Regions from separate parts of the Roseateles sp. GW835-FHT13E02 genome, predicted to be linked through region 2. Evidence: predicted binding sites of a transcription regulator. Region 2 holds the regulator's gene; the other holds the start of a gene.

Region 1 (9,905 bases), on a different contig from region 2:
TGGGCCCGCTGGGCAGGGCGGTGGCGTAGAAGGGGTCGTTGGGCAGGCGGGTGTGACGGCGGCGCTGATCGACCACGGCCATTTCCACTTCCGAATCGAGCGCCAGCTGCTGGGCCAGGGCGGCCGAGCTGATGCCGCTGGCAACGATGACATGGGTGCGCTCATCCAGGCTGCGTAGCGCGCGCAGGCCCTGGCGCGTGCGGGCATTGAGGCCGCTGCGCAGGCCCAGGCCGGTGGCGCGGGTCTGCGCCACATCCATGGCCGCGCTGCGGCTCATGGACACCGACATGGCCTTGGCCCGCACGCTGGCCGCCGCCGGCTTGAAGCGCACGATGACGCGGGCTTGCGCTTCGGCAGCCGCAGCAGCCACCAGCGGCGCGGTCTGCGCAGGCACCGTGGGGGCCCAGGCGATGGCCAGCAGTGAAAGGCAAAGGCTCAGGCCGAGGGGGGTGGTTTTCATGGGGCAAGCTCCTGGGCCGGAATGAATATAGGCGAGCAATGGCGAGGCCGTCGAGCAGGGCTGCCCGAGCGCTGTCGCGCCAGTTTAGAGCGGCCTGAAATGCCTCGGCGTAAAGAAAAGATTCCTTTGCCCCCGCTTGTTGACACAGAGAAAAGGCTTGCCACGCGCACCGCGCAGGCGCAAAAAAAAGGCCTTGCCGCCATGGCAAGGCCCCGGTGTGCTCAGCGCGCCGCGTGGCGCGCGGGCTGCGGCATCACTTGGCGATGACGCGCACCATTTCCAGCACCTTGTTCGAGTAGCCCCACTCGTTGTCGTACCAGGCCACCAGCTTGACGAAGGTGCCGTCCAGGGCGATGCCGGCGTCGGCGTCGAAGATGGAGGTGCGGGCGTCGCCGCGGAAGTCGGTCGCCACGACCTTTTCTTCGGTGTAACCCAGCACGCCCTTCAATGCGCCTTCAGACTGGGCCTTGAACTCGGCGCAGATGTCCTTGTACGAGGCTTCGTTGTTCAGCTCGACGGTCAGGTCCACCACCGAGACGTCGGAGGTCGGCACGCGGAAGCTCATGCCGGTCAGCTTCTTGTTCAGCTCAGGGATCACCACGCCCACGGCCTTGGCTGCGCCGGTGCTCGAGGGGATGATGTTTTCCAGGATGCCGCGGCCGCCGCGCCAGTCCTTGTTGCTCGGGCCGTCCACGGTCTTTTGCGTCGCGGTGGCGGCGTGCACAGTGGTCATCAGGCCGCGCTTGATGCCCCACTTGTCGTTCAGCACCTTGGCCAGCGGAGCCAGGCAGTTGGTGGTGCACGAGGCGTTGGAGATGATGGCCTGGCCGGCGTAGGTGTTGTGGTTCACACCGAACACAAACATCGGGGTGTCGTCCTTCGACGGTGCCGAGAACACCACCTTCTTGGCGCCCGCAGCCAGGTGCTTCTCGCCCGAAGCCTTGTCCAGGAACAGGCCTGTGGCTTCGACGACGATGTCGGCGCCGACTTCGTTCCACTTCAGGTTGGCAGGATCACGCTCCTGGGTCAGGCGGATGGCCTTGCCATTGACGACCAGGGTGTTGCCGTCGACCGAGACTTCACCGTCGAACTTGCCGTGCACGCTGTCGTACTTGAGCATGTAGGCCAGATAGTCGGGCTCGAGCAGGTCGTTGATGCCGACCACTTCGATTTCCTTGAAGTTGGCGATGGCGGCACGGAACACCATACGGCCGATGCGGCCGAAGCCGTTGATACCGATCTTGATCGTCATGAGGAAAGACTCCTTGAAATGAAAGCGAGGATGAGAAACCTGGACTGGCTCAAGTTTAGTTCCAAGCGCGGACCCGCCATTCTTGGACAGTCCATTTGATCTGCAGAAGGCGCTGAGCCTGAACCTTCACGGCTGCGACTCGGACTGCCCAAGGCTCAGCACACCGCACGGCACGGTGACCACCGTCTTCTGGCCAAGCAGTTGCTCAAAGTCATCAGGCATGAGGTTGAGGCTCAAGCCTTTCAACCATTTGAGAAACCCGATGCGATTGAGGTTTCGCTCACCCACCTCGCTGACGGAGTTCGGAAAGGCCGGCATACCCACACCCAAGACCAGATCGAACGGGCATGCCATGGTGTTGAAGTCGAAGTACACCTGCGCCTTGTCGATGTCCTTGGTCACCCCCAGCAAGTCGAGCAGGCGAAGATCCTTGAGTACGAGCTTCTTATCGCTGGTATTTGCAAGATGGAACTGCTGTTCAAACTCCATCGGACGACCCCCTTCCACAAAACAAGGCCATCGATACTCGTCCACATAACTCAAAACCGCCTTTCGAAAGGCGGCTGGTGCCGAGTCGTACAACACCTTGACCTTGGGCGGGCTGTCGGCAGCGTCGAAACGCAGCTCGACGACCAAATTCTCATGGTTCTTCAAGGCCCTTCTACCGTCGACACGGTAGTTCCAGTCCACCTTGATCGGATTCGCGGGCGTACGCAAACAATCGTTGACTGCCTGCGGGACAGCCTCTGGAACATCAAGCAGGCCGCCCCAAAGAATAGGTGTACTCGGCACAGCGCTAAAACGCACCTCTTGCACGGCAACCACGCTTTCACCGGCGGGCAAACAGGGCAGACGATACTGCTTCAGATAAACACGCACATCTTCCAGCAAATCTTGTCGCATCGACCGTGCAAGCACCTCCAGCTCGGGAGCTTGGTCGGCTCTACGAAACACCAACTTGAAGCGGACAAAACCACCCTCGCGAAGTTGCTGATACTGCTCGGGGTATTGCAGTTCATCCTGGCCTTTCGTGAGACAGGCAATCCACTCCCTGGAGCGAGTTTCAGGAAGCGCCGTCTGCGCGCGAACAGACGCCGCGAGCAAAAGTGTCAGCCCAAGGAGCATACCTAGTCGCCACCATTTCTTGCCTGTCAACACACTGGACTCCCCATTGAGATTCAAATGGCCACGCCACTTTCTACGGAACCGACGAGCGGGCTGAAGTATCGCGACACAAGGCGTACTGGTGATGTGCGTAGTTACCCGACAGAACAAAAAAGGGGCAAGACCTATGGTCTTGCCCCTCTGTTGGTGAGAGCGATTGATGCGCCGGTTACTCCGGCACCCTTGGGCATTCAGCCGATCAGCGCTTCTTGCCGCCCTTCAGCTTGGCCACACCCAGGGCCACCTTGACCGTGTCGACCACGTTCTCGGCGGTGAAGCCGAAGTGCTTGAACAGCACCGGGGCGGGGGCGGATTCGCCGTAACTGTCGATGCCGACGACGGCGGCGACGCCGTACTTCCACCAGCCATCGCTGACGCCCATTTCCACGGCGACGCGCGGCAGGCCTTCCGGCAGCACGGCCTTCTTGTAGGCGAGGTCCTGGCGGTCAAATACGGTGGTCGAGGGCATGGAGACCACGCGCACCGGGATGCCTTGCTGGGCCAGGGTGGCTTGCGCCGCCAGGGCCAGCTGCACTTCGGAGCCGGTGGCGATGATGACGCCGCGGGCCTTCTTCTTCAGGCCGGCATCGCTGGGCTCGCTCAGCACGTAAGCGCCCTTGGCGATGTCATCGACGGCGGTCTTGGGCGCGTAGGGCAGGTTCTGGCGCGACAGGGCCAGCACGCTGGGGCGCTGGGCGTTGCCGATGGCCATGGTCCAGGCGACCACGGTTTCGGTGGTGTCGGCCGGGCGCCAGACATCCAGGCCCGGGATCAGGCGCAGCGAGGCGACATGCTCGATCGACTGGTGGGTCGGGCCGTCTTCGCCCAGACCGATGGAGTCGTGGGTGAACACATGGATGACGCGCTGCTTCATCAGCGCGGCCATGCGGATGGCATTGCGGCTGTAGTCGCTGAAGGTCAGGAAGGTGCCGCCGTAGGGGATGTAGCCGCCATGCAGGGCCACGCCGTTCATGATGGCGGCCATGCCGAACTCGCGCACGCCGTAGTTGATGTGGCGGCCGCCGTTGCTGCTGCCATCGGCCTCGACGCGGAAGGCCGGGGTCGATTTCGTGTTGGTCAGGTTGGAGCCGGTCAGGTCGGCCGAGCCGCCCAGCAGTTCAGGCACGGCGGCGGTGAAGGCTTCCAGGGCGATCTGGCTGGCCTTGCGGCTGGCGACCGTTTCGGCCTTGCCATGGGCTGCGACCACCGCATCGACGGCGGTCTGGGCGAAGTTGGCGGGCAGCACGCCGGCCATGCGGCGCGCGAACTCGGCGGCCAGCTCGGGGTGGGCGGTGGCGTAGGCGTCGAAGCGCTCGTCCCAGGCAGTTTCCAGGGCGGCGCCGGCGGCCTTGGCATCCCAGTCGGCATACACCTCTTGCGGGATCACGAAGGGCTCATGCGCCCAGCCCAGCTGCTCGCGGGTCAGCTTGATTTCCTCGTTACCCAGCGGTTCACCGTGGGCCTTGGCGGTGTTGGCGCGGTTGGGCGAGCCCTTGCCGATATGGGTCTTGGCGATCACCAGGGTCGGCTTGACGCTGCTCTTCTTGGCCTCGGCAATGGCGGCGTCAACGGCGTCGACGTCATGACCATCCACCGGGCCGACCACGTTCCAGCCATAGGCTTCGAAACGCTGGGCGGTGTTGTCGGCGAACCAGGGCGCGACCTGGCCGTCGATCGAGATGCCGTTGTCGTCGTAGATGGCGATCAGCTTGTTCAGCTTCCAGGCGCCGGCCAGCGAGGCGGCTTCGTGGCTGATGCCTTCCATCAGGCAGCCGTCACCCAGGAACACATAGGTGTGGTGGTCGACGATCTGGTGCTCGTCGATATTGAACTCCTTGGCCAGCATCTTCTCGGCCAGGGCCAGACCCACGGCATTGGTGATGCCTTGGCCCAGCGGGCCGGTGGTCGTTTCCACGCCCGGGGTGATGCCCACTTCCGGGTGGCCCGGGGTCTTGCTGTGCAGTTGGCGGAAGGCCTTGAGCTCTTCGATCGGCAGCGCGTAGCCCGACAGATGCAGCAGGGCGTAAATCAGCATCGAACCGTGACCGTTGGACAGCACGAAGCGGTCACGGTTGGCCCATTGCGGGTTGGCCGGGTTGTGACGCAGATGGCGGCTCCACAGGGCCACGGCGATGTCGGCCATGCCCATGGGCGCGCCCGGGTGGCCCGAGTTGGCTTGCTGCACGGCGTCCATGGCCAGTGCGCGAATGGCGTTGGCCATCAGGGTGGGGTTGCGAGCAGCGGTAGTTGCCATGTGCGTGCGGAAGGGAGAGTTGCGGGGTAATCCCGGATTTTACTTGGCCGGCGTGGGCCTGGCGCCCGACCCGCGCGCCAGCCCTGCCGAAATGGGCCGCCGACCCTTGATGCAGCGCAAATTCGTGCCGCCGGAATCTGCCAGTCTTGCAGCTGCGTGCGCCTTCCCTCCTTCTCTCGCCGCGCCGCCCCGGAGGTTCCATGCCCACGACCCGCCCGCTGACCCTGCAGGTGATCTGCGACGAACATCGCGCCCTGGCTGCCATGCTGAGATCCCTGCCCTTGCTGCTGGCCGAGTTGCGCCGGCGCCAGGCGCAGCCTGACTTCGCCGCCCTGCGCGCCATGCTGTTCTACCTGGACGAGTTTCCCGAGCGCCTGCACCACCCCAAGGAGAGCAGCCTGCTCTTCCCCAAGCTGCGCGCCCGGGCGCCCGAGATCCGCAGCGTGCTGGATCGGCTGGACGAAGACCATCTGCGCGGCGAGCGCGCCATCCGCGATCTGGAGCATGCGCTGCTGGCCTTCGAGATCATGGGCGAGAGCCGGCGCGAAGCCTTCGAGCAGCTCTGCGAGCGCTATGTCCACGGCTATCTGCAGCACATGCAGGTGGAGGAAACGCAGGTCCTGCCCCTGGCCTTGCAGCATCTGAGTGCGCAAGACTGGGCCGAGCTTGACGAGGCCTTTGCCAGCAACCGCGACCCCTTGGCCGGCCATGCGGTGGATGCGCCCTACCAGGCCCTGGTGCAGACGGTGCTGCGCGCCTTGCCAGCGCCGCTGGGTTTCGGGCCGGCCTTGTAGGCCGATCGTCTCGCGCGAACAACGCACAAATGGGCGATAAACAACACCCTGTTCTGACTCAGACCTGAGCGGGCATCGGGCGATAAACGGAGACAGGCATCTCGCTGCGATGGTGCTGTTGATCCATTGGAAGGACCCAAGATGCGAAAGCTCCCTCTTCTCACGCCCCCCGCCTCTCCACGCACGCGCTCGCTGTTCAAGCCCTTGAGTCTGGCGATCGGCCTGCTCGGCGCCAGCGGCCTCAGCCAGGCTGTGGACTTCAGCTACTCCGGCTTCGGCAACGTCACCCTCGGCAAGGTGGTCAGCGCTGGAGGCATCGACATCGGCTATCCCGATGGCACGCAATGGAACTGCCCTTGCCTGATAGCGGACTTCTCGCACGGCTCGGTCTACGAGCAGAAATGGTCGCTCAAACCCGAGTCGCGCATCGGTCTGCAGGGCAACTGGACCTTCACCCCCGATCTGTCCTTCACTGCACAGGGTGTCGCACGCCATGCGGCGCAGAAGGCCAAGGCCGATCTGGAATGGGCCTACCTGTCCTACAACCTGACCCCGCAGCTGACCGTACAGCTGGGCCGCAAGCGCTTGCCGCTGTTCTTCTACTCCGACTACCAGGACGTCAGCTACGCCTACAGCTGGGTGCGCGTGCCGCCTGATGTCTACGGCTGGGCCGTCGTCAACTACAACGGCGCCAACCTGACCTACCGCGGCGATGTGGCCGGCTGGGCGGTGAAATCGAATGCCTACGTCGGCAGCGAACACACCAAGAAAAACCCGATCGCCAAGCTCGAGACCGCCGCGCCCTCGGACATCAACTGGGATCAGATGTGGGGCATCGACCTCGAAATCAACCGCGACTGGTTCACCGCCCGCCTGGCGCTGAACAAGTCCAAGCAGCAGCAATTCCGTGAGGGCGTGCAAACCTCGCCCGATCCGGCCACCGGCACGCACTCGCCGCAGACCTTCGCCGCCCTGTCCTTCGTCATCGACAAGGACAACTGGCTGTTGCGCAGCGAGATCTCCTACATCAACCGCTCACCGGCCCGCGGCAGCTACCGCGGTCGCATGATCGGCGCCGGCTACCGCTTCGACAAGTTCACGCCCATGGTCACCGTCAGTCAGCTGAAGGCCTACAACGCGGCCTTCACGACCCTGGTCGAGAAAGACGCGATGACCAGCTTCAGTCTGCGCTACGACCTCAGTGACACCAGCTCGATCAAGGCGCAGTACGACCGCAGCCGCTGGGACTTGCTGGACGGCAACGATGTGCGCCGCAAGCTCGTGACCCTGTCCTATGACTTTGTCTTCTGAGCGAGGGGCAGCCATCATGACGCAACACCAAACGCACAGCACACGCCGCCACACGGCCGCACTCGCCGCAGCCAGCCTCTGCCTCAGCCTGCTGGTCTCGGCCGCGCAGGCCGACACCGTGGTCATCGTCCACCCCAGCAATGCGTCGGCATTGGATGACGAGCAGATCAGCAAGATCTTCCTCGGCCAGACCAAGACCTTTGCCGGCGGCGGCGAGGCCATCCCGGTGGACCAGAAGGACGGAGCCGCCCGCGAAGACTTCGGCAACAAGGTGCTCAAGAAGAACCAGTCCCAGCTCAAGGCCTTGTGGGCCCGCCAGATCTTCACCGGCGGCGCCAAACCACCGAAGGAACTGGGTGGCGACGACGAGGTGCTGAAGTTCGTGGCCTCGACACCAGGCGCCATTGGCTATGTGGAGGCCGGCAAGGCCAATTCCAGCGTCAAGGTCGTCAAGCGCTAAGCTAGCGCGGGCTCGCTGCGGCCCTGCTTGCAAGCCCTGAAGCAGACTCTGCCGTGGTCAGCTGCAAGCGTGGCCACGGCAGCAGCGGCAATTCGCTCGTATTTCACATTTTTATCAATTTGAAATGTGCGTGCAGCGGCCTTCAAGCGCAAGCTAAAGACCCGAGAGCGCTGGGCCCGCATGCCGACATATTGTTGGATCGGGGCTTGGCGAAAAAGGTGCCACCATGATTGAGGACGCACGCAGCCCGGCGACCATCCTGCTGGTCGATGACGAACCTTCCATCCTGAGCGCCCTGCGGCGCCTGCTACGGCCCCAGGGCCACAAGGTCCTGATGGCCGAAGGCGGTGCGGCCGGCCTGGCGCTGATGGAGATGGAAACCGTCGATCTGGTCGTCTCCGACATGCGCATGCCGGAGATGGATGGCGTGCAGTTCCTCGAACAGGTGCGCGAGCGCTGGCCCAGCACCGTGCGCATCCTGCTGACCGGCTACGCCGACATCAGCTCCACCATCGCCGCCATCAACCGGGGCGCCATCCATCGCTACATCTCCAAGCCATGGGACGACCAGGACATCGTTCTGTCCATCGGTGACGGCCTGACACGCCATCAGCTCGAACAAGAGAACAAGCGACTGGCACAGCTGACCGCCGTGCAGAACGAACAGTTGCAGGACATGAATCTGCAACTGCAAGACAGCAACACCCAGCTGCAGAGCGTCAACACGCAATTGCAAGACGCCAACGGTCAACTGGCTGCCGTCAATGCCGAGCTCAAAACCAGCAACGAACAACTTGACAGCAGCAATCAGCAGCTGGCCAGTGTCAACGACGAGCTGGAACGACGCGTGCAAGAACGCACCCAGGAGCTGCAACAGGCGAATGAAGAACTGAGTCGCTCGCACGCCGCCATGGCCCAAGCCCATGAACAGTTGCAGCAAGCCCACATCCAGCTGGAGGAGAACTTCGCCCTGTCCATCAGCGTGTTCGCCGGTCTGCTGGAGCTGCGCGACGGCAGCGTCAGCGGCCATGGTCGGCGCGTCGCCACCCTGGCCGGCCGCATTGCCGAGGAGCTGAAGCTGGGCCCGGCCGAAGTGCTGGACATCCACAACGCCGGCCTGCTGCACGAGGTGGGCAAGATCGGCCTGCCGGACGAGCTGCTGCGCAAAACCGTGTCCCTGATGAGCGGCCAGGAGTTCGAACTCTACAAACGCCACCCGCTGCAAGCCCAGGCCGCGCTCATGCCGCTGGCACGACTGCACCAAAGCGCCCTGCTCATCCGCTCGCAACATGAGCGGGTCGATGGCAAGGGCTTCCCGGACGGCCTGACCGGCATCGAAGTCCCTCTGGGCTCGCAAATCATCAACATCGCCAGCACCTTCGAATCCCTGATCGCCGGCCGACTGGCCGAGAAGGTCTACTCCACCGAGGATGCTTGCAAAGCCATCCACGAGAACGGTGGGCAGCACTACGACCCCGAGGTCTTGGCCGCCTTTGACGCCGTGCAAGCCGCCCTGGCCCTCGAGAACGCGGCCGATCAGGAGATCACGGTCGCGGAGCTGCGCCCGGGCATGGTGCTGGCGCGCGACCTGCTGAGCCCGCATGGCAGCTTGCTGCTGCCGGCCGGCCATGTCTTCAGCAGCGCCCTGATCCGCCAGGTGCAGCTGATGGACCAGCGCGAACGCTTGACCGTGAGCTTCTTCATCAAGAAGCCTCAGGACGCACGCAAGTCACCACGTCAGGTGCAACATGCTTGAGTTCGATACGGCACCGCGCGAGGCCAGCGGCCTGGCCAAGGCACTCTGGGCTGCCACCGGCGGCGCCTCCGTGCTGCCGCCGGCCCCCGAAGTGCTCGACCCGGTCTGCGTGCATGCACTCAGCGCCGTCAGCGCGCCCTTGATGGTTCATGACGGCGAGCGCATCGTGTTCGCCAACGCGGCCCTGCAGCGCCTGCTCGGCTACAGCCTGGCCGAGCTCTGCCTGGTGCCGCACTACGCCTGGGCCAGCGAAGCGAGCATTGAGCCGGTCAAAGCCTACGGCGAGCGCTGCCTGCAAACGCAGGACGACCTGCCCACCTTGGAGTGCGAGGCGCTTACGGCCAACGGCTCGGTGCGCCACTTGGAAATCAGCGCCAGCCGCGTCGCCGGACCGCAGGGCCCCCTGGCCCTGCTCACCTGCACCGATCTCAGTGACATGCGCCATGTGCAGGAC
Region 2 (9,905 bases):
GCACCCGCAAGGTCAAGCACATCTATGTGGCCAACTGGTTCTTCGGCGCCTTCATCATCGCCGTCGCCCTGCTGCATTTGGTCAACAGTGCCGCCATCCCGGTGAGCTTGTTCAAGAGCTACTCGGCCTACGCTGGTGTGCAGGATGCCATGGTGCAATGGTGGTACGGCCACAATGCCGTGGGCTTCTTCCTGACAGCAGGTTTCCTGGGCATGATGTACTACTACATCCCCAAGCAAGCCGGCCGCCCGGTCTACAGCTACCGCCTGTCCATCGTCCACTTCTGGGCGCTGATCTTCACCTATATGTGGGCGGGCCCGCACCATCTGCACTACACCGCGCTGCCGGATTGGGCGCAATCGGTGGGCATGGTGTTCTCTCTGGTGCTGCTGGCGCCCAGCTGGGGCGGCATGATCAACGGCATCATGACCCTGAGCGGTGCATGGCACAAGCTGCGTGACGACCCGATCCTGAAGTTCCTGATCGTGTCCCTGTCCTTCTACGGCATGTCGACCTTCGAAGGTCCGATGATGTCCATCAAGACCGTCAATGCGCTGAGCCACTACACCGACTGGACCGTGGGCCACGTGCATTCGGGTGCCCTGGGCTGGGTGGGTCTGATCTCCATGGGTTCGCTCTACCACCTGATTCCCCGCATGTTTGGTCGCACCGAGATGTACTCGAAGAAGGCCATTGAGCTGCACTTCTGGGTCGCGACCCTGGGCATCGTGCTCTACATCGCCGCGATGTGGATTGCCGGTGTGATGCAAGGCCTGATGTGGCGCGCGGTCAATCCGGACGGCAGCCTGGTCTACACCTTCGTGGAGAGCGTCAAGGCCACCTATCCCTTCTACGTGATCCGTCTGCTGGGTGGCGTGCTCTACCTGGGCGGCATGTTGGTGATGGCCTGGAACGTGGTGAAGACGGTGCAAGTGGGCCGTGCCGTCAAGGCACCGATCCCCACGTTGGTGGCCGCCTGAAGCGCTGAACGCGAGATCCAAGGAGAAATACAAAATGGCATCCACAGAACACAAGTCCAGTGGCCATCAGCGCATCGAGACCAGCAATTTCTTGATGATTGTGCTGACCCTGGTGACGGTGCTGGCAGGTGGCGCGGTTGAAATCGTGCCGCTGTTCTTCCAGCGCTCCACCACCGAGGCTGCGCCTGGCCTCAAGCCCTACACGCCGCTGCAGCTGGCCGGTCGGGACGTCTACATCCGCGAAGGTTGCTACAACTGCCACTCGCAGATGGTTCGCCCTTTCCGGTCAGAGACCCTGCGTTACGGTCATTACTCGACCGCCGGTGAGTTTGTCTACGACCACCCCTTCCAATGGGGCAGCAAGCGCACCGGTCCCGACCTGCACCGTGTTGGCGGCAAGTACAGCGATGAATGGCACCGCATTCACCTGATCAATCCGCGGGATCTGGTGCCGGAGTCGAACATGCCAGCCTATCCCTGGTTGGCCGGCGCTCAGCTGAACCCGGCTGAGCTGGCACCCAAGATGAAGGCCCTGCGCACCGTGGGCGTGCCCTACACCGACGCCGAGATCGCCGGCGCGGCCGACGAAGTCAAGGGCAAGACCGAAATGGAAGCTGTGATTGCTTATCTGCAGGTGCTCGGCACCGCGCTGAAGTAATAAGCAAGAAGGAGTCCGCAATGGATATCAATAGCTTGAGAACGGCGGTGACCCTGCTGTCACTGCTGGTGTTCCTGGTGATCGTGGTCTGGACCTACTCCAGCCGCAACAAGGCGCACTTTGACGAATTGGCCGGCATGGCCTTGCAAGACGAAGCCGATGGGAGGCCTCAATGAGTGATTTTTTCTCTGACGGTTGGTCCATGTTCGTGGCCGGCGTGACGGTGGCTGGCCTGGTGTTCTGCATCGTCTTGCTGCTGGTCGCCGCTCGCCACCGCGTCATGGCCAGTGACAACAGCACGGGTCATGTGTGGGACGAAGACCTGCGCGAGATGAACAACCCCTTGCCGCGCTGGTGGGCGATTCTGTTCGTGCTGACGGTGGTGTTCGCCGGCATCTATCTGGCGGCCTACCCCGGCCTCGGCGCGAACAAGGGCTCGCTGGGCTGGAGCAGCGCGGGTCAGTACGAGAAAGAGCAGGCCGATGCCCACAAGGCCATGAGCGCGCTGTACGCCAAGTTCAACGGCAAGCCGGTGGAGCAGCTGGCCCAGAACCCGGAAGCCATGGCCATTGGTGAGCGCCTGTTCGCCAACAACTGCGCCGGTTGCCACGGCTCGGACGCCAAGGGCAGCAAGGGCTTCCCCAACCTGACCGACAGCGACTGGCTCTACGGCGGTTCGCACGAGACCATCGTGCAAACCATCAGCAACGGCCGCAACGGCGTCATGCCGCCCATGGCTGCCGCCGTTGGCACGCCCGAGGACGTGCGCAACCTGGCCAACTATGTGCTGAGCCTCTCGGGCAGCGCCCACAACTCCATCGCCGCGCAAAAGGGCAAGGAGAAGTTCGGTGCCTGCGCTGCCTGCCACGGCGCCGATGGCAAAGGCAACCAAGCCCTGGGTGCGCCCAACCTGACCGACAAGATCTGGCTGCATGGCTGGGGTGAAGATGCGGTCATGGCCATGATCAACAATGGCAAAAACAATCTGATGCCGGCCCAGTCGACCCGTCTGAGTGCCGAACAGATCCAGGTGCTTGGTGCCTATGTCTGGAGCCTGTCTAACAACAAAACTGTGGCCACGGCCCCTTGAGTGATCGACCATGACTGAAGCCCGGGCAGTACCGCCGGCGCCCCGCGTCGGACCGGCCATCGCTCCTGCGCCAGCCGCCAAGCCGGCGGATGGCGAGGATGCGGTGGTAGAGATCGTCTCGCTCTACGCAGCGCAGAAGAAGATCTACCCCCGTGCCGTGTCCGGCCTCTTCGCCTCCTGGCGTTGGGCGCTGGTCTGGTTCACGCAGATCCTGTTTTACGGTCTGCCCTGGCTGCTTTGGAACGACCGGCAGGCGGTGCTCTTCGAGCTCGCCAGCCGGCGTTTTTACATTTTTAGCCTGGTCCTGTACCCGCAGGATTTCATTTACCTGACCGGGCTGCTGCTGATCTCGGCCTATGCCCTGTTCCTGTTCACCGCCGTGGCCGGGCGGCTGTGGTGCGGCTATGCCTGCCCGCAGACGGTCTACACCGAAATTTTCTTGTGGATCGAGCGGCAGTTCGAGGGTGACCGCCAGGCGCGCATGAAGCTGGATGCCTCGCCTTGGGGCTTCAACAAGCTGTGGCGCAAGGGCGGCAAGCAGCTGGTGTGGATCGCCGTCGCGCTCTGGACCGGCTTCACTTTTGTCGGCTATTTCACCCCGATCAAGTCCTTGTGGGCTGAGGCGTTCACGCTCAGCTTTGGCCCTTGGGAATGGTTCTGGGTGCTGTTCTACGCCTTTGCGACCTACGGCTTCGCGGGCTTCATGCGTGAGCAGGTCTGCAAATACATGTGTCCCTACGCGCGCTTCCAGAGCGCCATGTTCGACAAGGACACATTGATCATCAGCTACGACGCCGAGCGCGGCGAACCGCGCGGCTCCCGCAGCAAGAAGGCCAGCGTGGACGAAGTCAAGGCCGCGGGACTGGGGTCGTGCATCGACTGCACCCTGTGTGTCCAGGTTTGCCCCACAGGCATCGACATCCGCAAGGGCTTGCAGTACGAGTGCATCGGTTGTGCCGCCTGCATCGACGTCTGTGATGGCGTCATGGACAAGATGAACTACCCGCGTGGCCTGATCCGCTACGACACGCAAAACGGCTTGCAGCAACACCTGAGCCCGGCGCAAAAGCTGCGCCGCCTGTTCCGCCCGCGTGTGGTGATCTACACCGTGGTCTTGTTCGTGTTGTGCACCGCCTTGCTGGCCAGCCTCTTGTTCCTGCGCAGCCCCGTCAAGCTCGATGTGGTGCGTGACCGTGGTGTGCTGGCCCGCGTGGTGGAAGATGGCTATGTCGAGAACCTCTACCGATTGCAGGTCATGAACGCCACCGAACAGAATCACCGTTATCAGGTGACGGTCAGCGGCATGGAGGGCATCAAACTGGAGCAGGTGGCTGAGCTCAGTGTTGCACCGGCCGAGGCGCGCTGGCTGACGCTGTCGGTGCGGGTGCCGCCCGAGACAGCGGCCCGCGCGGCGCAGGATCGCAAGGGCTCGCACGCGATCGAGTTCCAGCTGCGTAGCCTCGACGGCGCCAGCAGCGGTGCGACCGTCGTGCATGAAAAATCAACCTTCATCGTGCCGCGCTGAACCAAGCTTGGCACACACACAGGAGACGAGACGCATGAGCCAGAATTTCAAGCCCGAAAATGGCACGGCGGCCCCCAAGGCCGCTGGCTGGTGGCGCACGCCGATGATGTGGCTGGTGGTTGGCGGCCCGGCGCTGGTGATTGTGGCCAGCTTCATCACTCTGAGCTTGGCCATCAACAACCCCGACCCCGTGCTGGAGGACAAGGTGGTGGCCAACAAGGCCAGCGGTAGCAAGGCCCTGGTTCCTGCGCGTGAAGCGCGCAACCATGCAGCCACTGGCGGGCAGTGATCATGGACGCGGCTGATCCGTCCGCATCGGCAGTTCCCAAGCAAAGTAGCCGCTGGGCCATGGCAGTGGCTTGGCCATCCTTTTTCATGGCCGGGGTGATGGAGGCTCTGGTGTTTGCGGTCGTCGACCCCAGTGATCTGAGCTGGTTTGGCGCCGAGCGCCTGGATTGGTCGCGTCAGGCGGTCTATACCGTCAGCTTCATGATCTTTTGGTTGGTCATCAGCCTGGCAGCCAGTGTCAGCGTCATGCTGGCCACCTTGCCTGATTTGCCCGAGGACGCCCACCCGCGCGGCTGGCCGCGTTGATCCCGCAATGCGATTCGCCCGCCCGGCGTGGTGGCGCCAAACAAAAAGGCCTTCGTTCACACGAAGGCCTTTTTGTTTGACTGCGCCGCCCATGCCGCGGGCGCGTTGATCTCAGCAGTTGCTGTTGTTGACCAGCTTTTGCAGGCCGGCCTGGTCGAGGATGCGCAGGTGCCGTTGCTTCACCTCCAGCAGGCCTTCTTCCTGGAACTTGGAGAAGGTGCGGCTGACGGTCTCCAGCTTCAGGCCCAGATAGCTGCCAATTTCCTCGCGCGTCATGCGCAGCACCAGGGCGGCGGCCGAGAAGCCGCGGGCTTGCAAGCGCTGGGTCAGGTTGAGCAGGAAGGCGGCCAGGCGTTCTTCGGCCCGCATGCTGCCTAGCAGCAGCATCACGCCGTGGTCGCGCACGATCTCGCGGCTCATGATCTTGTGGAACTGGCGCTGCAGATCGGTGAACTCGCGCGACAACTCTTCGAGCTGTTCGAAGGGGATCACGCAGACCTGGGAGTCTTCCAGTGCGACAGCGTCACAGCTGTGGCGGTCGGTGCTGATGCCGTCCAGGCCCAGCAATTCGCCGGCCATCTGGAAGCCGGTGACCTGGTCGCGACCATCTTCCGAGGACACGCAGGTTTTGAAGAAGCCCGTGCGCACGGCGTAGAGCGACTGGAACTCGTCGCCGCTGCGAAACAGGGTGTCACCTCGAGCCACGCTGCGGCGGGTGGCCACCAGCTGGTCCAGCTGATCCAGGTCGCCGGAGGATAAGCCCACCGGCAGGCACAGCTCGCGCAAATTGCAGCTGGAGCAGGCGACCTTCAGCGGCTCAAACTTGATAGGGACGGTGGCATTCATCGTGTGCTTTTTAAGGGATTCGCAGGCAGCAGGCGGAGCAGACTGGGGCTGCGGGACTTCCAGATTTTTCACGGACATGAGCATGATGCACCTCAAACATGGGTGCATTGTTGGGTCGACAATGCGCGCCGAGCTTGATCCTTGTCAAGTCGGCTCGCCAAAGCCTTGGCAAAGTGCGGCCCATGGTACAGAACATTCAAGACCGAGGCCCTCGGCAACCTGAGACAAAGCCTGCCAGCGGCGCTGCGGCGGGTGCGCCCGCAGCCGCACAAATCAACGAAGCGCTCTTGCGACGCTTCGATGTATCCGGGCCTCGCTACACCTCGTACCCCACGGCCGATCGCTTCGTCGAAGCCTTCACCATCGAGCAATACCAGCAGGCGCTGGCGCAACGCGCGGGCGGTTCGCAGGTGGGCGGCAACACGCCGCTGTCGCTCTATGTCCACATTCCGTTCTGCGAATCGGTCTGCTATTACTGCGCCTGCAACAAGGTCATCACCAAGCACCATGATCGTGCCACCGAGTACCTGCAGGCCTTGGTGACCGAGATGGACCTGACCCTGGAGCACCTGGGCCGGGGCGCGGCGGTCTCGCAGCTGCATTTGGGTGGCGGTTCTCCGACCTTCCTGAGCGACGCGGAGCTGAGCCAGCTGATGCAGGCCATGCTGGAGCGCTTCCGCCTGGCGCCGGGCGCCGAGGTGTCGATTGAAGTGGATCCGCGCACGGTCAGCGTCGAGCGCCTGGCCCATCTGCGTCAGCTGGGCTTCAACCGCCTGAGCTTTGGCGTGCAGGACTTTGACCCCGAGGTACAGAAGGCCGTGCATCGCCAGCAGAGCTACGAAAGTGTTGAGGCCTTGATGGTCTCTGCCCGCTCGCTGGGATTTGAATCCACCAATGTGGATCTGATCTACGGTCTGCCGCTGCAAACACCCGAGTCCTTTGCTCGCACCATCGAGCAGGTGGGGGCGCTCAAGCCCGACCGCATCGCGCTCTACGGCTATGCCCATCTGCCGCAGCGCTTTAAGCCGCAGCGCCGCATCAATGAGGCCGAGCTGCCGGTGGCGGGCGACAAGATCACCATGCTGGCGGCGGCCATCAGCGGCTTTGAGCGCCATGGCTACAGCTATATCGGCATGGATCACTTTGCCTTGGCCAGCGACTCCTTGGCCGTGGCCAAGCGCCAGGGTCGGCTGCACCGCAATTTCCAGGGTTACAGCACCCAGCCGGACTGCGACCTGATTGCGCTCGGCGTCTCGGCCATCGGCCGGGTGGGCGCCAGCTACAGCCAGAACGCCAAGACCCTGGACGAGTACTACGACGCGTTGAATCAGGGCCAGTTGCCCATCCAGCGTGGCTTGGCCCTCACGCGGGACGACATCGCCCGGCGTGCCGTCATCATGGCCTTGATGTGCCAGGGGCGGCTGGAGTTTGAGTCCATCGAGTTGGCGCATCTGCTCAGCTTTGAGCAGTACTTCAAGCCCGAGATGGAGCGCATCCGCGAGCTGGCCGAGCAAGGCCTGGTGGTGCTGGAGCCGGGGGCCATCCAGGTCACGCCCATGGGCTGGTATTTCGTGCGTGCAGTTGCTATGGTGTTTGACCGATACCTGCAAGCCGATCGCAGCCGTGAGCGCTTCTCCCGCATCATCTGATCCCCATGCTTGACGCCAGCCTGGCCGCGTCCGCCGCCCTGATGGGGCTGGCGGGCACGCCGCACTGCCTGGCGATGTGCGGCGCCACCTGCGCGGCGGCGGGCGCGCGTTCGCCGCTCGCGTTTCAGTTCGGCCGCCTGCTCGGCTACAGCCTGGCCGGGGCGGTGGCGGCCGCCAGCATGCAGCTGCTCAGCCAGATGGGCCAGGCCACGGCACTGCTGCGGCCTTTCTGGGTGCTCATTCACGTGGCGGCTTTTCTGCTCGGCATGTCCTTGCTGTGGCGGGGGCGCCAGCCGGCCTGGATGGAGCGCTTGGGTCAGGATGTGGCGCGCCAAGTCGAAGTGCCTGTGGCCGGTTTGCGGCAAGGTGGCTTGGCTTTGGCTGGCCCCAAGCGCGCGGCCCGGGCAGGCCTGGCCGGCCTGGCCTGGGTGGCCTGGCCTTGTGGTCTTTTGCAGTCGGCACTGCTGCTCTCGGCCCTGGCCTCGGGGCCGGCGCAGGGTGGGGCGGTGATGGCCAGTTTTGCCTTGAGCTCGGGAGCCGGTCTGGCGCTCGGGCCCTGGCTGCTGCGCCGCCTGCGCCAGTCCAAGGACGGCGGCGCCGAGGGCTTGCGCTGGTCCGTGCGCCTGGGTGGCCTGGGCCTGGCGTCCGCCTCGGCCTGGGCCTTGGGCCATGGGGTGTGGGCGCAGATTGCCGCCGTGTGCAGCCAGTGGGCCTGATCCAGGCGCCGAAATGCCAAGACTTATATAAGACTTGAGTCCGCAGCCGGCGCCGCTGACTTAGAATCGGCGCCCTAATCGTTCCACTCCTTGGGCCTGAAGATGGCCGATCTGGAAATCACATGACAGCAACGCAGCCGACCATCATCTACACCCTGACCGACGAAGCCCCGCTGTTGGCGACGGCCTCGTTCCTGCCCATCGTGCAGGCCTTCACGGCGCCGGCCGGCGTTCGCGTCGAGACCAGCGACATCTCCGTGGCCGGTCGCATTCTGGGCCAGTTCCCGGAATTCCTGAGCGAAGAACAGCGCGTGCCCGACCGCCTGTCGGAGCTGGGCAAGCTGACCCTGAAGCCGGAAGCCAACATCATCAAGCTGCCCAATATCAGCGCGTCGGTGGCGCAGCTGAAGGCGGCGATCAAGGAGCTGCAAGGCAAGGGCTACCCGATCCCGGACTACCCGGAAAGCCCCAAGACCGACGAAGAGAAAGACATCCGCGCCCGCTACGGCAAGTGCATCGGCAGCGCGGTGAACCCGGTGCTGCGTGAAGGCAATTCCGACCGCCGCGCCCCCAAGGCCGTCAAGGAATACGCCCGCAAGAACCCGCACAGCATGGCCGACTGGAGCCAGGCTTCGCGCTCGCATGTCTCGCACATGCACGGCGGCGATTTCTACCATGGCGAAAAGTCCATGACCCTGGACCGCGCGCGCAACGTCAAGATGGAGCTGATCACCAAGAGCGGTCAGACCATCGTGCTCAAGCCCAAGGTGGCCCTGCTGGACCGTGAGGTCATCGACAGCATGTTCATGAGCAAGAAGGCGCTGCTGGAGTTCTACGAGAAGGAAATCGAAGACGCGCGCCAGACCGGTGTGATGTTCTCGCTGCACGTCAAGGCCACCATGATGAAGGTCTCGCACCCCATCGTGTTCGGTCACTGCGTGCGCATCTTCTACCGTGAGGCTTTCGAGAAGCACGGCAAGCTGTTCGACGAGCTGGGCATCAACGTCAACAACGGCATGGTCGATCTCTACAACAAGATCGCCACCCTGCCGCAGAGCAAGCAAGACGAGATCAAGCGCGATCTGCACGCCTGCCACGAGCACCGCCCCGAGCTGGCCATGGTCGACTCGGCCAAGGGCATCACCAATTTCCACTCGCCCAACGACATCATCGTCGACGCGTCCATGCCGGCCATGATCCGCAACGGCGGCAAGATGTGGGGCGCCGATGGCCGCCTGAAGGATGTCAAGGCCGTGATGCCGGAGTCGACCTTTGCCCGCATCTATCAGGAGATGATCAACTTCTGCAAGTGGCACGGCGCTTTCGACCCCAAGACCATGGGCACGGTGCCCAATGTCGGCCTGATGGCTCAGCAGGCCGAGGAGTACGGCTCGCACGACAAGACCTTCGAGATCCCCGAAGACGGCGTGGCCAACATCACCGATCTGGACACCGGCGAAGTGCTGATGAGCCAGAACGTGGAGCAGGGCGACATCTGGCGCATGTGCCAGTGCAAGGACGCCGCCATCCGCGACTGGGTCAAGCTGGCTGTGACTCGCGCTCGCAACTCCGGCATGCCGGTGGTGTTCTGGCTGGACGCTTACCGTCCGCACGAGGCGCAGCTGATTACCAAGGTCAAGATGTATCTGCACGAGCACAACACGGCCGGCCTGGACATCCAGATCATGAGCCAGGTTCGCGCCATGCGTTACACCCTGGAGCGCGTGATCCGCGGCCTGGACACCATCAGCGCGACCGGCAACATCCTGCGCGATTACCTGACCGACCTGTTCCCCATCATGGAACTGGGCACCTCGGCCAAGATGCTGTCCATCGTGCCGCTGATG

Evidence for each region. Region 2 encodes FNR, which switches genes on or off when oxygen is low (the NO sensors DNR and NnrR bind a similar motif). Its sites were predicted from a motif close to TTGATNNNNATCAA; they were not measured.
Region 1: the regulator FNR is predicted to act here: its motif matches at 5,237-5,250, upstream of AC1Q6P_RS06305 (hemerythrin domain-containing protein).

The regions. Positions count from the first base shown of each region.
Region 1 is NZ_JBXAGJ010000005.1:26,483-36,387, reverse strand. It holds gene AC1Q6P_RS06325 (S8 family serine peptidase) at 1-460, opposite strand, end outside; gene gap (type I glyceraldehyde-3-phosphate dehydrogenase) at 714-1,712, opposite strand; gene AC1Q6P_RS06315 (hypothetical protein) at 1,839-2,870, opposite strand; gene tkt (transketolase) at 3,076-5,130, opposite strand; gene AC1Q6P_RS06305 (hemerythrin domain-containing protein) at 5,331-5,924, shown strand; gene AC1Q6P_RS06300 (TonB-dependent receptor) at 6,066-7,235, shown strand; gene AC1Q6P_RS06295 (type 2 periplasmic-binding domain-containing protein) at 7,252-7,695, shown strand; gene AC1Q6P_RS06290 (HD domain-containing phosphohydrolase) at 7,922-9,451, shown strand; gene AC1Q6P_RS06285 (PAS domain-containing sensor histidine kinase) at 9,444-9,905, shown strand, end outside.
Region 2 is NZ_JBXAGJ010000001.1:106,175-116,079, reverse strand. It holds gene ccoN (cytochrome-c oxidase, cbb3-type subunit I) at 1-980, shown strand, start outside; gene ccoO (cytochrome-c oxidase, cbb3-type subunit II) at 1,015-1,638, shown strand; gene AC1Q6P_RS00485 (cbb3-type cytochrome oxidase subunit 3) at 1,659-1,814, shown strand; gene ccoP (cytochrome-c oxidase, cbb3-type subunit III) at 1,811-2,728, shown strand; gene ccoG (cytochrome c oxidase accessory protein CcoG) at 2,739-4,253, shown strand; gene AC1Q6P_RS00470 (hypothetical protein) at 4,288-4,542, shown strand; gene AC1Q6P_RS00465 (hypothetical protein) at 4,602-4,847, shown strand; gene fnr (fumarate/nitrate reduction transcriptional regulator Fnr) at 4,959-5,693, opposite strand; gene hemN (oxygen-independent coproporphyrinogen III oxidase) at 5,876-7,342, shown strand; gene AC1Q6P_RS00450 (sulfite exporter TauE/SafE family protein) at 7,348-8,058, shown strand; gene AC1Q6P_RS00445 (NADP-dependent isocitrate dehydrogenase) at 8,181-9,905, shown strand, end outside.